DNA from 2 places in the Kribbella sp. NPDC054772 genome. Region 2 is predicted to be linked to the other one. Evidence: riboswitches for the same ligand, from Rfam matches in the RefSeq annotation. Region 2 holds a riboswitch; the other holds the start of a gene.

Region 1 (7,181 bases), on a different contig from region 2:
GTGCTTGCTCGCCGACGACACGCACCACAGGTCGAGGCCCTTGACGAACTGGCCCTTCAGGTCGCCCGCCGTCACCTGCGGGACCGGGAGGATCGTGAGCGGGCTCTTCACCAGCGGCTGGTAGAAGGTGACCTGCTGGACCCAGCCGAACTGCACCGGCGACTTGCCCTTGGCAATCAGCGACTTCTCGATCGCGGTCGTCTCGGCACTGACGTTCTGCGGCGGAGCGGCCTTGGCCTTCCGCAGGTCGTCCCAGTACCGGAACCACGCCTCGACGGTATCCTTGGTGGTCAGCAGTTTTCCGCCGTCGTCGGAAAACATTTCTGTTCCGTGCTGGCGGGCGAACACCTCGAACAGCTGGAAGTTTCCGGCCTGGTCCGTGGACCCGTACGAGCCCTGGACCGAGCCGGTGTAGTCGCGGGCGAACTCGGCGAACGCGTCCCACGTCCAGCCCTGTGCCGGAATCGTTCCGCCGGCTTTCTTGATCGCGCCTTCGTCGACGTACATCGAGTAGCTGATCGAGCTCTGCCCGATGCCATAGCTCTTGCCGTCGACGACACCGCTGTCCGCCACGTCTTTGTCGAGACCCGACGTGTCGATCCCCAGCGAACCGAGGTCCTTCAACGCACTCCGGCCGGCATAGTCACTGAAGTAGCTCATCGACATCCGGAGTACGTCGGGGGCGTTGTTTCCGGACGTCTGCGTGGCGAGCTTGTCCCAGTAGTCGTCGAACGGGGCACTTTCCGCGGTGTACTCCGCGCCGCCGTTCGACTTCCACGCGGCGAGGGCCGTGTTGATGGCCTTGGTCACCGGGTCCGGGCCGTACCAGGAAACTCGCATCGGACCGGACTTTCCGGAGGAGCAGCCGGGGATCATCGTCGCGGCGGTGGCGGCGGCGCCGAGCCCGAGCAGGGTGCGGCGGCTGAAGGTGGGGGTCATCGGGGTTCTCCTTGGGTGGCCGTCCAGCGCCAGTTGTGGGCCAGGCGGAGCGGGACGTAGTTGCCGTTCGGGAGGTCGTCGGTGAGCCGGGCCTGCCAGCGGGTGAGCTGGTGCAGCAGCCGGGCCCGGACGGCCAGGTGACGCTCGTCGTCGAAGAGGTTGTCGAGCTCGACCGGGTCGTTCTCCAGGTCGTACAGCTCGCCGGCGAGATCCGCGTGCACGATGAGCTTCCAGCGGCCGCTCCGCAGCATCCGCGCGGCGCCGGACTGGGTGACCGTGTTGAGTTCGTCGAACGTCCGGCCCTCGTACGCGAAGTGCAGCGGTGGCCGCGCCGTCACGTCGTACGCGCGACCGCCGAAACCTTGCTCGGCGATGACGCTGGCGAACTCCTCCTCGGGTGCTGGTTCCCCCTGGGCGAGCGGGAGCAGGCTGCGGCCCTGGACGCCATCGGGGATGGGTGCGCCGACGGCTTCACAGACGGTCGGGAGTACGTCGACGATCGAGACCGGTTCGTCGCGCTGCTGCACGGCGACGCCGTCGCCGGCGAGGACGAACGGGATCCGCATCAGGAACTCGGACAGGCCGGCGCCCTTGCGTTGCAGGCCGTACTCGCCGACGTAGTCACCGTGGTCGGCCAGCACGATCGTCAGGCGCGGTCGTTGCCGCTGCGCGAGACCGTCGTGCAGGCGGCGAATCTGGTCGTCGAGGAGCCGCAACATCCCGAGATAGTTGGCGGTGTAGCGGCGCCAGTTGTCGTCGTACCCCGGCCGTTTTTCCTCCTGGAGTTTCCGCAACCAGGCGTACGTTCCGCCTTTCTGCTCGGCCGCTTCGGGACCGGTCGATCGTTGCGGAACGTCTTCCGGTGCGACGAGGTCGAAGTACGGCTGCGGGACCTGGTACGGGTTGTGCGGCTCGGGATACGAGACCCAGAACAGACCGGGCTGATCCGGGTCGGCGTCGTCGATCGCCTTCAGCGCGTCGGACGTGATCCGGTACGGGAGCTGGCAGGTCACGTCGTACGGCGTCGGCTCGTCGGAAACACCGTGATCGAGCTGCGCGAGCCACTCGTCGAACGCTTTCTCGTCCGCGCTGCGCTCGGGGCCCTGGGTGTGGAAATAGGGGCCGGCGTAGGTGTCGAAGTCCCCGTCACCGCGGTGCATGTGCGGCTTTCCGGCGAAGTGCAGCTGGTAGTCCGCGCCCCGCAGTACGTCGAGCAGGTCCTGCTGGAAGGCGGCGTACTGCGCGTTGCTGTTCTGGCGGACCTGGTGGGCGCTCGGAAACCGTCCGGTGAGCAGACTCGTCCGCGCCGGAACGCACGCCGGGGCGGCCGTGTACGCGTTCCGGAAATCCGTTCCGCGGTCCGCCAGCCCGTCGACGAAGGGCATGGTGTCCACCGGATACCCACTCCGCCGGGTCAGCCCCACGCGCTGCTGATCGGTCATCACGATGACGATGTCGGGACGCATCGACCTACTCTCTGCTCGGGTTTTACAGCGCTGTAATACAGCGCTGTAAACCATGCCGCAGGGTCCGCGTGGTCGTCAAGAGGTGACCGGGCGGCCCGCTACCATCGCCCTCGTGATGTTCGAGCCGATGAGCCGCCGCCTGGCCGTGTCCTTCGCCGTCACCGGGCTGATCCTGTTCGTCGCCGGCCTTCTGGTGCGCCCGACGAACATCACCGTCGCGGTGGTGCTCTTCCTGCTGGCCGTCGGCCTCCTCGGCCTAGGCGCCTACGGAGCCCTCGAACGCCTCGTCAGCCGCCGCCGCTAACAGCGTCGTTCTCCTAGCGCGGGACCGTTTCCGGTCAGTGCGCAAGTGTTTCCGCGAGCCGGCGTACCCCTCGGTCGGGGCTGGTGAGGACCGGGACGGAGAGGTCCAGCCCTTCGGCCGCCGATGCCATGGATGCCTGCGCCAGCACCACCACGTCGCCATCGGCCGCCTGGATGGCAGCAGCAACCAGCGCATCGTGACGGGCACGATCTCCAGCAACGGCAGCCTCGAACGCGCCGGGCACAACAACTTCAGTGATCTCGACGTCCTGATCCAGGAGCTGCGCACGCTCACGCAGCAGCGCGGCCGTCGGCTGGACGGTGGTCGGCAGCGTCGCGATCACCGTCACACGCTTTCCGGCACGCACCGCCTCGTCCGCCATCGCCTCGTCGACGCGGTACACCGGTACGCCGATGCGGTCGGCGAGCGGAGCGGCGTACTGCGAGATCGACGAGCAGGTGAAGAGCACGGCCTCCGCGCCGGCCGCGACGGCCGCGTCACCGAGGTCGGCCAGCCGCTGGGCGACCTGCTCCGCCGCGGCACCGCGTCCGAGGTCGGCGACGATCTTGTCGTCGAGCAGGTTCTGCACCTCGACGCCCGGCAGGTGCTCCGCGGCCAGCGTCGCGAACGTCGGGATCACCACGGCCCCGGTGTGCAGGAAAGCGATCCGCGTCATCCGACGATCCTCACGTTTCAATGCGTGATACCGCTGTGGTGGCGACATCAACGGCGCTGCTTCGGAACCCAAGATTGACACGTTTCAGAACACCGGGTCAACGCCACGCGTGTCGCGCAGGAAACACCCTCCTCGAGCGTTTCCGGCGCGTTCCGGAACGGGTTTCGCGATCGTTTGACCTCGGGTGGCGGTCCGGCATACGGTCGGTCGCACAATTGCACATCGTGCCGTTCGAACCGGGGCGGAAGAGTTCCCTGCCCGACCAAGGCAGGGGCGCCGGAGGAGCAACTCTCCCCAGAAACTCTCAGGCCCAGTCACCGCTCCGGATGAGGCAACCTCTGGAAAGTCAGGACCGTCGTGTCCTGCACCCACGGTGCAAGCCGCACACTCTGCGGTGAAGCTCTCAGGTACCGATGACAGAGCGGGGAGGTCACCCAACCGGTGGTGCCACTGCGTGGCGCCGGAAGCCAGGGAGCCTCCTCATCGTGTCCCGACACACGCCGCTGTACGCCGTGCACCAAGAGCTCGGCGCGAGTTTCACCGACTTCGCGGGCTGGTCCATGCCGGTCCGCTACACCTCCGACGTCGCCGAGCACCACGCCGTCCGCACCACGTCCGGCTTGTTCGACCTCAGCCACATGGGCGAGCTCGAACTGACCGGTCCACAGGCCGGCCATGCGCTCGACTACGCGCTCGTCGGGCACCCTTCGAAGATCGCCGTCGGCCGCGCCCGCTACTCGATGCTCTGCACCGAGTCCGGCGGCATCGTCGACGACCTCGTCGTCTACCGCCTCGCCGACGAACACTTCCTGGTCGTCGCGAACGCCGGCAACGTCCCGGCTGTCCACGCGGCGCTCCAGGAACGCACCAAGTCGTACGACTGCCAGTTACGGAACACGTCCGACGACTGGGCGCTGCTCGCGGTCCAGGGTCCGGATTCGGAAAACGTTGTCGGAACGCTCACGGAACTCCCGGTCCAGCAACTGAAGTACTACGCCATCACCGCCGGCACCGTTGCCGGGCGCAACGTGTTGCTCGCCCGCACCGGGTACACCGGCGAGGACGGCTTCGAGATCTACTGCCGCCCGACGGACGCGCAGCGGGTCTGGACCACGATCAGCGCCGTACCCAGCGGGCCGCGACCGGCCGGACTCGCGTGCCGGGACACGCTCCGGCTCGAAGCGGGGATGCCGCTGTACGGCCAGGAGCTGAGCACCGCGACCACGCCGTTCGAGGCCGGACTCGGCCGGATCGTCGCCTTCGGCAAAGAAAACGGTTTCGTCGGCCGGGACGCACTCGCCCAGCGCCGCGACGACGGCTCCACGCAGATCCTGGTCGGCCTGGTGTCCGACTCGCGCCGCTCACCACGAGCCGGGTACGCCGTACTCGATCCAAGCGGTGAACCCGTCGGCACGATCACCAGCGGCGCGCCGTCGCCGACCCTGCGCCGCCCGATCGCGATGGCCTACGTCCGCCCCGGTCTGGAGCAGCCCGGAACCCCGTTGCTCGTCGACATCCGCGGCCGGCACGAGCCGGTCGAGGTCGTCACCCTGCCGTTCTACCGCCGCTGACCCCAGGAGCCACCATGCCTGTCCCGACCGACCTGAAGTACACCGCCGACCACGAATGGCTGACGCTCGACGGCGACACCGCGACCGTCGGCATCACCGCGTTCGCCGCCGACGCGCTCGGCGACGTCGTGTACGTCGACCTGCCGATCGTCGGCGCCACTGTCCGGGCCGGCGCGCCCTGCGGCGAGATCGAGTCCACGAAGTCGGTGAGCGATCTGAACGCCCCGGCCGACGGCGAGGTCGTCGAGATCAACCACGAGGTGATCGCCGACCCGTCCGTCCTGAACACCGACCCGTTCCAGGCCGGCTGGCTCTTCCGCCTGAAGGTCTCGGGGACGCCGGACCTCCTCGACGCGACCGCCTACGAAGCGCTGACGGGCGGTGCCTGACATGAGCCTGCTGGACCAGCACCTCGCGGACGCCGATCCCGAGGTACACGCCGCGATCCAGGCCGAGCTCGGCCGCCAGCGCGACACCCTCGAACTCATCGCCAGCGAGAACTTCGCGCCGATCGCCGTGATGCAGGCGCAGGGGTCGGTCCTCACCAACAAGTACGCCGAGGGCTACCCCGGCCGCCGGTACTACGGCGGTTGCGAGCACGTCGACGTCATCGAGCAGCTCGCGATCGATCGCGTGAAGGGTCTGTTCGGCGCCGGTTTCGCCAACGTCCAGCCGCACTCGGGCGCCCAGGCGAACGCCGCGGCCATGGCCGCGCTGCTCGAGCCCGGGGACACCATCCTCGGCCTCGACCTCGCCCACGGCGGCCACCTCACGCACGGAATGCGGCTGAACTTCAGCGGAAAGCTGTACGACGTCGTTTCCTACCACGTCCGCGACACCGATTTCCGGGTCGACATGGACGAGGTCGAACGGCTCGCCGTCGAGCACCGGCCGAAGCTGATCGTGGCCGGCTGGTCGGCGTACCCGTTGCACCTGGATTTCGCCGGTTTCCGGCGGATCGCCGACCTGGTGGGCGCGTACCTGATGGTGGACATGGCCCACTTCGCCGGCCTGGTCGCGGCCGGGCTGCACCCGAGCCCGGTACCGCATGCGGATGTCGTCACCACGACTACGCACAAGACCCTGGGTGGTCCGCGCGGCGGAGTGATCCTCACGAACCGCGCGGACCTCGCCAAGAAACTCAATTCCGCGGTCTTTCCGGGCCAGCAGGGCGGTCCACTGGAACACGTTGTCGCGGCGAAGGCGGTCGCCTTCAAACTGGCCGCGACGGACGAGTTCGCCGAGCGGCAGCGCCGAACGCTCGACGGCGCGCGGGCGATCGCCGGACGGCTGCTCGCGGACGACGTCCAGGCAGCCGGGATCTCGGTCCTGACCGGTGGCACGCAGGTGCACCTGGTCCTGGTCGACCTGCGGCGGTCCGAGCTCGACGGACAGCAGGCCGAGGATCTCCTGCACTCCATCGGCGTCACGGTGAACCGGAACGCCGTACCGTTCGATCCGCGGCCGCCCATGGTGTCGTCGGGCCTGCGCATCGGTACGCCGGCGCTGGCGGCGCGAGGCTTCGGGGACCCGGAGTTCCGCGAGGTCGCAGACATCATCGCGACCGCCCTGCTGCGCCCGCGGGACACCGAGAGTCGCGCCGTACTGCGGGATCGCGTCGCGGTGCTGGCCTCGAAGTTCCCGCTGTACGCCGGGAGCTGACTGGAAGCGCTCCCGGTCATATCCGGCAAAGCGAGAAATGCTCGATTTTGCTTTCTCTGCAAGCGGTTGACGGCAACGCCTGGATCGGACACTATCGGGCATGTTGTCGATACGGTGAGTGATTTCTGAGAGCGCTCCCGGAGCGTCCGCCCCGTTTGCTCGAGACAGGAGCTGCAGAGATGAGATGGATCGTGCGCGGCCTGCTGGCCGCCGGGCTGATCGGTGCCGTGGTGGCACCCGTGATCCGCACCGCCGACGCCTCGACCCCGGCCGGCACAACCCCAGCCGGCGCAGCCACCGCGACGGCCGGCAACCCGGTGCAGCTGACGAGCGGCTTTTACGTCGACCCGAACTCGAACCCGGCGACCTGGGTGCGGAACAACGGCGGCGACGGCCGGGCGACCGCGATCAAGAACTCGATCGCGAGCAAGCCGATGGCGCGCTGGTTCGGCAACTGGAGCGGCGCGATCGGGGCGGCGGTCGGCGGCTTCGTGGGGGCCGCCGACACAGCCGACAAACTCCCGGTGCTGGTCGCGTACAACATCCCGGGCCGGGACGCCTGC
Region 2 (7,181 bases):
CCCGGTCGAGCAGCGCCGGCGGCTCACCGAGCAGTCGCTGAAGGCCGCGGCCGGCGACCCCGAGGCGATGTCGCTCGACGAGGACTTCCTGTCCGCGCTCGAGTACGCGATGCCGCCGACCGGCGGTCTGGGGGTCGGCGTGGACCGGGTGATGATGATGCTCACCGGGCAGAACATCCGCAGCACGCTGGCGTTCCCGTTCGTGAGGCCCGCCCCGCGGGACTGACCCGCCGCGATGACATACCCTTGGCAGCTCACGGGTTGGGGAACCCAGGGGGTGGGGATGAAGTGCTGGGTTGTGCTGTGCGCAGGGATCGGGCTGCTGGCGGGGTGCGGTGCGAAGCCGGACACTCCGTCGATCCCGTCTGCCCCGGCGTCCAGTAGCGCGGTGCCGGCGCCGGCACAGTCGGTCTCGGCGGCGGCGCCCTTGGGCCTGGGCGCGTACCAGGCCGAGCTGACGCGGATCGATCAGGTGTTGTCGGAACCGGCGCGGAAACTGACCCGCGTACGGACGGCCGAGGGGCTGGCCGAGGCGATGAGCACGCTGGCCGAGTCGCTCAACACGATCGACGTCCGATTGGCCGCGCTCTCGGTGACGTCGCGCCTGAGCGCCGTACACGAGCTGCTGAAGGAGCGGGTCGGGGTGGCGGCGCTGCGGCTGACGAGCACCGAGGCGAGGTCCGAGGAGGACGCGCGGTGCGGTGGCGTCGCGTTCACCTCGCAGAAGATGCAGCGTCAGCTGCGGACCGATCTCGACGCGGCGCTCGCCCAGCTGGAACGCCTCAAGTTGACCTTCGGTGCGACGTTGCCCGACCCAGGTCCCGCGCCCGCATCGGTCCGCCCGGACAGCGGTGACGTACTGCTCCGCCGGGGTTCCAACGGGCTGGGCCAGCTCAAGATCACCAACGGTACGGCGAAGGACGTCGCGGTCTCGATCGTCGGCGACGGTCAACCGCCGGGACAACCCCAGGTGATGGTCTACGTCCGGGCGAAGCAGAGCACGACCGTGAACCGGATCGGCGGCGCGTACCACCTCTACTACAAGAGCGGCGCGGACTGGGACCTGGACCACCAGAAGTTCCAGTCGGACTGCTCGTTCACCAAGTTCGACCAGACGTTCGGCCGCAACCAGGGCTGGAAGGTCAACCTGCAGCCGATGACCGGCGGCAACGCCGACACGACCGAGGTCGAGGCCTACTAGAGCCCGAGCTTGTCGAGCAGCGAGCCCAGGAGCCCACCCAGGCCGTGAGGCTTGTCAGGGTCGTCCGGCGGTGTCGTCGGGGTGCTCGGCGTGGTGGTGGTCGGCGGCGGCTCGGTGGGCGTGGCCGTCGTGGTCGGCCGTCCGCTGGGGGTGACGGTCGGGGTTGCCGGCGGCGGCACGACAGGCCGGTCGGTGGGCGGGCGATCGGTCACCACCGGGATCGTCGGCCCGGTGGTCTCGACGATCTGCGGCGTCGGCGTACCCGTCGGGTACGGCGTCCCGGTCGGGTACGGCGTCATCGGGCGATCGACCGGCTCTCCCGGCTTCGTTGCGGTCGGCAACGTCGTGGGCCCGGTGGTCACACCCGGCGTCGGGGCGGGAGTGGTGGCCGGTGCCGTCGTGGTCCTACGGATGCCGATCGGGAGGTTCTGGGTCGGCTGGCCGGGCTGTGGACCGGCGATCGGCACCGTCGGCTTCGGGCCACCACCGGGCAGGCCGACGAAGACCAGCACCAGGTAGCCGAGCAGCAGAACGCCGGCGCCGGTGGCGGCCTGGCGGAGCCGCCGCGCGTGCTGCCAGGGCGGGCGGCGGGAAGCCGTGGCAGACATCGGTCTCACAAGTCCGGAAGGGTATCGGCTCGTGGACCGATTGAAACAGCCCCTGGAAGAAATTCCCCGCCGAAGTGAAATCATTAGTCAGGTGAATACAGCATTACGCGAGGGTAGGAATGCACTGCGTTAGCTGATTGCTCAGGACAACGCCTGCAGCCCGATCACCGACAACAGCCGGAGCTTCTCCGCGGCCTCGGTGTTCGGCGCCGCCGTGTACACCACGATCCGCAGATCGCTGCCCGGTACGGCGAGAACGTCGCAATCGATGCCGAAGTCACCGATCTCGGGATGCCGGATGGTCTTCCGTTCGGACCGGTGGAAACCGACGACCGGCCGGTCCCACAGTCCCGCGAACTCGTCGTCACCGGCCCGCAGTTCGTCGATCAGCGCCTTCAGGTCCGGGTCGTGCGGATAGCGGGCGAGCGCCGCACGCAAATCCGTTACCATTGCGTTCCGGAATTCTCGTCGCTGTTCCGGAGTTTGGACAATTCGGTCGCCCGGTGCCGCGAAATGCCGATAGATGATGTTCCGTTCGCGCCCGTGCCACGGCGACGGGTCGCCGATCACCGCCGCGAACAGCGGGTTCCAGGTGATGATCGTCCAGGCCGCGTCACACACGCACAGCGGCGCGCCCTCGAGCTGGTCCACGATGCGCTGCACCCCCGGTGGGATGTACGCCGAGATCCGGCCGGGCGTCGGCTCGACCTCGCCCGCGAGCACGAACAGATGGTTGCGCTCGGCATCGGACAGCCGGAGCGCCCGGGCCAGCGCGGTCAGCACCTGCACGGACGGCGAGTCCGACCGGCCCTGCTCGAGCCGGACGATGTAGTCCACCGACAGCCCGGCCAGCTGCGCCAGTTCCTCGCGCCGGAGCCCCGGAGCGCGCCGATTCCCGCCGGCCGGCAGGCCGACCTGCTCCGGCGTCACCCGATCGCGCCAGGCGTGCAGCGTTCTCCCGAGCTCACCCATACCTGCCAGTATTCCGCGTCCGCCGTGTCCCAGCCTGGTACTGCCATTCCCTAGGACATCGTGGGTACTACCTGGTCGACCACCGCGGCGAGAGGGTGAACCCATGACCACGACACTCATCACCGGGGCCAACCGAGGCCTCGGCTACGAAACGGCCCGCCAGTTGGTCGAGGCCGGACACACCGTGTACATCGGCGCCCGGGACCCGCAGCGCGGCAAGCAGGCGGCGAGCGATCTGGGCGCGCACTACCTGCCGCTCGACGTCACCAGCGACGAATCGGTCGACGCGGCCGCGGAACAGCTCGACGCGCTCGACGTACTGATCAACAACGCCGGCATTCCGGGGCCGCGCAAGGAGGCGCGCGACCTGACCGCCGCGGACCTCCACCAGGTGTTCGACCTGAACGTGTACGGACCGGTTCGGATGCTCCGCCGGTTCCTGCCGTTGCTCGAGCGCAGCGCCAACCCGGCGGTCGTCAACGTGTCGAGCGGGCTGGGTTCGATCGCCACGGCGGTGGACCCGGCGGCGCACACCGGCGCCGTACCGGTGTGGGTCCCGGCTCCGGCGTACGGCGCGTCGAAGGCGGCGCTGAACATGCTGACGGTCCAGTACGCGAAGCAGCTGCCGAACCTGCGGATCAACACCGTCGACCCCGGGTACACCGCGACCGACTTCAACGGACGCAGCGGTTACCAGACCGTCGAGGAAGGCGCCGAGATCATCGTGCGGCTGGCGACGATCGACCAGGACGGCCCGACCGCGGAGTACCTGAGCATCCACGGCACCGTTCCGTGGTGATCAACACTCGATGACGTTGACGGCGAGGCCGCCGCGCGAGGTCTCCTTGTACTTGATCTTCATGTCGGCGCCGGTCTCGCGCATCGTCTTGATCACCTTGTCCAGGGTGACCACATGGACGCCGTCGCCGTGCATCGCCATCCGGGCCGCGTTGATCGCCTTCACCGACGCCATCGCGTTCCGCTCGATGCACGGGATCTGGACCAGGCCGCCGACCGGGTCGCAGGTCAGGCCGAGGTTGTGCTCCATCGCGATCTCGGCGGCGTTCTCGACCTGCTGCGGCGTCCCGCCGAGGACCTCGCAGAGGCCGGCCGCCGCCATCGAGCAGGCCGAGCCGACCTCGCCCTGACAGCCGACCTCGGCGCCGGAGATCGACGCGTTCTCCTTGTACAGCACGCCGATCGCGCCGGCGGCCAGCAGGAACCGCACCGCGCCGTCGTCGGTCGACCCCGGCACGAACCGCCGGTAGTAGTGCAGTACGGCAGGAATGATGCCGGCGGCACCGTTCGTCGGGGCGGTGACGATGCGGCCGCCGGACGCGTTCTGCTCGTTGACCGCCAGCGCGAACAGGTTCACCCAGTCCATCACCTTCAACGGATCGACGGACCAGGGGTCGGCACTCAGCCGGCGGTGCAGGGAGTGTGCGCGGCGCGGCACCTTCAGCCCGCCGGGCAGGATGCCCTCGGTCTCGCAGCCCTCACGGACACAGTCCTGCATGACCTGCCAGATGTGCAGCAGGCCGTCGCGGATCTCGTCCTCGGTGCGCCAGGCGAGCTCGTTCGCGAGCATCACCTCGCTGATCGTCAGCTGCGACTCCCGGCACCGGTCGAGCAACTCCGCGCCGGTGGTGAACGGGTACTTCAGCGGGGTGGTGTCCGGGACGATCCGGTCCCCGGCCGCGGCGGTCTCGTCGACCACGAAGCCACCACCGACCGAGTAGTAGGTGCGCTCCCGCAGTACGGCGCCGGTGGTGTCCCGGGCGACGAACATCATCCCGTTCGGGTGGTACGGCAGGGCCTTGCGGCGGTGCATCACCAGGTCGGTGTTCTCGTCGAACGCGATCTCGTGGGTCCCGGCCAGCAGGATCCGGCCGCGCTCGTGAATGGTCTCGACGCGGGCGTCGACCGAATGCGTGACGACGGTCTCCGGGTCGGCACCCTCGAGACCGAGCAGGACGGCCTTGTTGCTGCCGTGGCCGTGCCCGGTGGCGCCGAGCGAGCCGAACAGCTGCGCCTCGACGGTCGTCGTCGCGGCCAGCAGACCGTCGGCGGCGAGGCCGAGCGCGAACGTGCGGGCCGCTCGCATCGGTCCCACGGTGTGGGAACTCGACGGGCCGATCCCGATACTGAACAGGTCGAAGACGCTGATCGCCATTGTGTGGAGGTCCCTTCCGGTCGTCGTTGACCGAGTGGTGTCCTCCCCGCTCTGTCAGGCTGATGCCCTCCAGAGGTGCCTCGCCCGTACGGTGAAGGTGCCTGAGAGATTCTTGGGGAGAGTTGCTCCTACGGCGCCCGGATCAGGTCCGGGTCTCTCCCGCACGGGTTCATGCGGCTGTTGAGTTAGCTTCCGCTGTGGACGGTACGGCGGTCTCACGCCCGGCGTCAATCCGGCCCGTGCGCACTGCCCAGAGCTCGAAGAACCAGGTGAACAGCGGCGGAACACTGGCGGCAAGCGCGGCCAGCGTGACCGGCCAGGACCAGCGCAACGGGCCGCGGACCGCGAGCACGGTGATCACGTAGGCGACGAAGATGCCGCCGTGGATCGGGCCGAAGATCTTGACCCCGATCTCGTTGTCGGACAGCACGTACTTGAACAGCATCCCGATCAGCAGTCCGGTCCACGAGAGCGCCTCGGCGATCGCCACGACCCGGAACCACTGCGCATGTTTGGTACTCATCAATGCCCGACCCTAACAAGCCCCCCAAGCCGGGTTCGGGGTCCTGCGGGGCTGCTCCCCGATGCCGCAAGCAAGCGATTGCCGAAGGATCGTCGGCATGGTTCTCATCCAACGCGCCGTCATCGGCGCTGCACTCTTCGGCGTCGCGGCCGCCGGACTGCCAACACTGACAACACTGCCCGCAACCGCCGCACCACCGAGCACGGTGCAGTGGTCCGACTGCAAACCCGAGGGTAAGGACGATCCCGCCGCAGTGCAGGGCTCGCAGTGCGCGACGCTCCAGTTGCCGGTCGACTGGCGAAACCCCGGCGGTCCGACGTTCGACTTCGCGATCGCCCGCCGTACGGCGAAGGCGCCCGGCGAGCGCGTCGGCGTCCTGGTGTTCGGGCCGGGTGGTCCCGGCGACTCCGGCGTCGACCGGATCAAGACCGGGATCAGCCGGTTCAGCACCGACCTGCAGGACCGCTTCGACATCGTCAGCTTCGACCCGCGCGGCGTGGCCCGCAGCAACCCGGTGAAGTGCTCGGCGGACCTCGTCGCGAAGCAACCCTCGCCGATCGTCAAGAGCGCGGCCGAGTTCAGTACGACGCTCACGTACAACCGCCAGCTCGCCACGGACTGTCGTGAACACACCGGCCCGGTCTACGACCACCTGGACACCTGGCAGACGGTCCGCGACGTGGACGCGGTCCGCCGGGCGCTCGGCGAGTCCACGATCTCGTTCCACGGCAGCTCGTACGGCACGTTGCTCGGAGGGCAGTACGCCGAGACGTACCCGGACCGCGTGCGCGCGATGGTGCTGGAGAGCACGATCGACCACGCCACGGCCACGACCCGAGGATTCATCGACGACCAGGCCGCCGCGGCGCAGGACTCGTTCGACGAGTTCGTGAAGTGGTGCGACGCGACAACGAGCTGTGCACTGCACGGTCGCGACGTCCGCGCGCTGTGGGCCGACCTGCTCGCCAAGTCGGCTGATCCGTTCAAGCTCAGCTACTCCGTGTTCAAGTTGCTGTACGCGCCGCAGTGGTCCGCGCTCGCCGACACGCTCGCCGCCGGTGCGCCCGCGAAGACAGCCGCCGCGACCGGGCTCACGTCGTACCCGCTGGCGGTGTTCTGTCAGGACTGGAACCTGCCGGTGCGCGACTATCGCGAGTACGCCGCCCACCTGCAGCGGGTCGCGCGGAACAACCCGGACATGCGCTACCCGGGTCCGCTGATGGCCGTGTCGATCTGTCTCGGCGCACCGCCCGCGAACAACCCGCAGCACAACCTGAAGGTCCGTGGCCTCAAGACACCGGTGCTGGTCGCGAACGCGATCCACGACCCGGCGACCGGCTACCCCTGGGCCCAGAGCGTCACGCGCCAGCTCGGCCGGTACGGCGTTCTGCTGACCTACGAGGGCTGGGGACACGGCAGCTACTCGAAGAGTCCGTGCATGCAGGGCACGATCGACGACTACCTGATCTCCCGGGAGGTACCGACGCGCGGCAGCACCTGTGCCGCCGTACCGCCGGCGGGGTGACGAGCCGGCGTCAGACCGGAACGCCGATCACGTCGAGGACGCGGTCCAGGTGGTCGCCGCGGACCAGTCGGCCCGCGAGCAGCCGGAGCTCGGCGCAGGCGGTCTCCAGCGCCTGCGCCTGGGTCCGGCAGTTGTCGACGTACCAGAACGGATCGTCCGGTTGCGGATCGTCGGCGTCG

The links. A riboswitch is a leader RNA that binds a small molecule or an ion and turns the genes downstream of it on or off. The one in region 2 is predicted to bind glycine.
Region 1: linked by a shared signal. The riboswitch ahead of gcvT (glycine cleavage system aminomethyltransferase GcvT) and the one ahead of ACWGID_RS00775 (L-serine ammonia-lyase) in region 2 are both predicted to bind glycine.

The regions. Positions count from the first base shown of each region.
Region 1 is NZ_JBSHBJ010000044.1:49,480-56,660, reverse strand. Features, by position in the region: gene ACWGID_RS38280 (extracellular solute-binding protein) at 1-939, opposite strand, end outside; gene ACWGID_RS38275 (sulfatase-like hydrolase/transferase) at 936-2,405, opposite strand; gene ACWGID_RS38270 (hypothetical protein) at 2,518-2,709, shown strand; gene ACWGID_RS38265 (aspartate/glutamate racemase family protein) at 2,744-3,385, opposite strand; glycine riboswitch at 3,618-3,715, shown strand; glycine riboswitch at 3,716-3,815, shown strand; gene gcvT (glycine cleavage system aminomethyltransferase GcvT) at 3,868-4,956, shown strand; gene gcvH (glycine cleavage system protein GcvH) at 4,971-5,345, shown strand; gene glyA (serine hydroxymethyltransferase) at 5,347-6,618, shown strand; partial or broken gene ACWGID_RS38245 (hypothetical protein) at 6,798-7,151, shown strand.
Region 2 is NZ_JBSHBJ010000001.1:141,452-148,632, reverse strand. Features, by position in the region: gene lysX (bifunctional lysylphosphatidylglycerol synthetase/lysine--tRNA ligase LysX) at 1-226, shown strand, start outside; gene ACWGID_RS00795 (hypothetical protein) at 284-1,201, shown strand; gene ACWGID_RS00790 (hypothetical protein) at 1,198-1,809, opposite strand; gene ACWGID_RS00785 (helix-turn-helix transcriptional regulator) at 1,951-2,781, opposite strand; gene ACWGID_RS00780 (SDR family NAD(P)-dependent oxidoreductase) at 2,885-3,580, shown strand; gene ACWGID_RS00775 (L-serine ammonia-lyase) at 3,581-4,954, opposite strand; glycine riboswitch at 5,034-5,126, opposite strand; gene ACWGID_RS00770 (DUF3817 domain-containing protein) at 5,124-5,477, opposite strand; gene ACWGID_RS00765 (alpha/beta fold hydrolase) at 5,575-7,002, shown strand; gene ACWGID_RS00760 (hypothetical protein) at 7,013-7,181, opposite strand, start outside.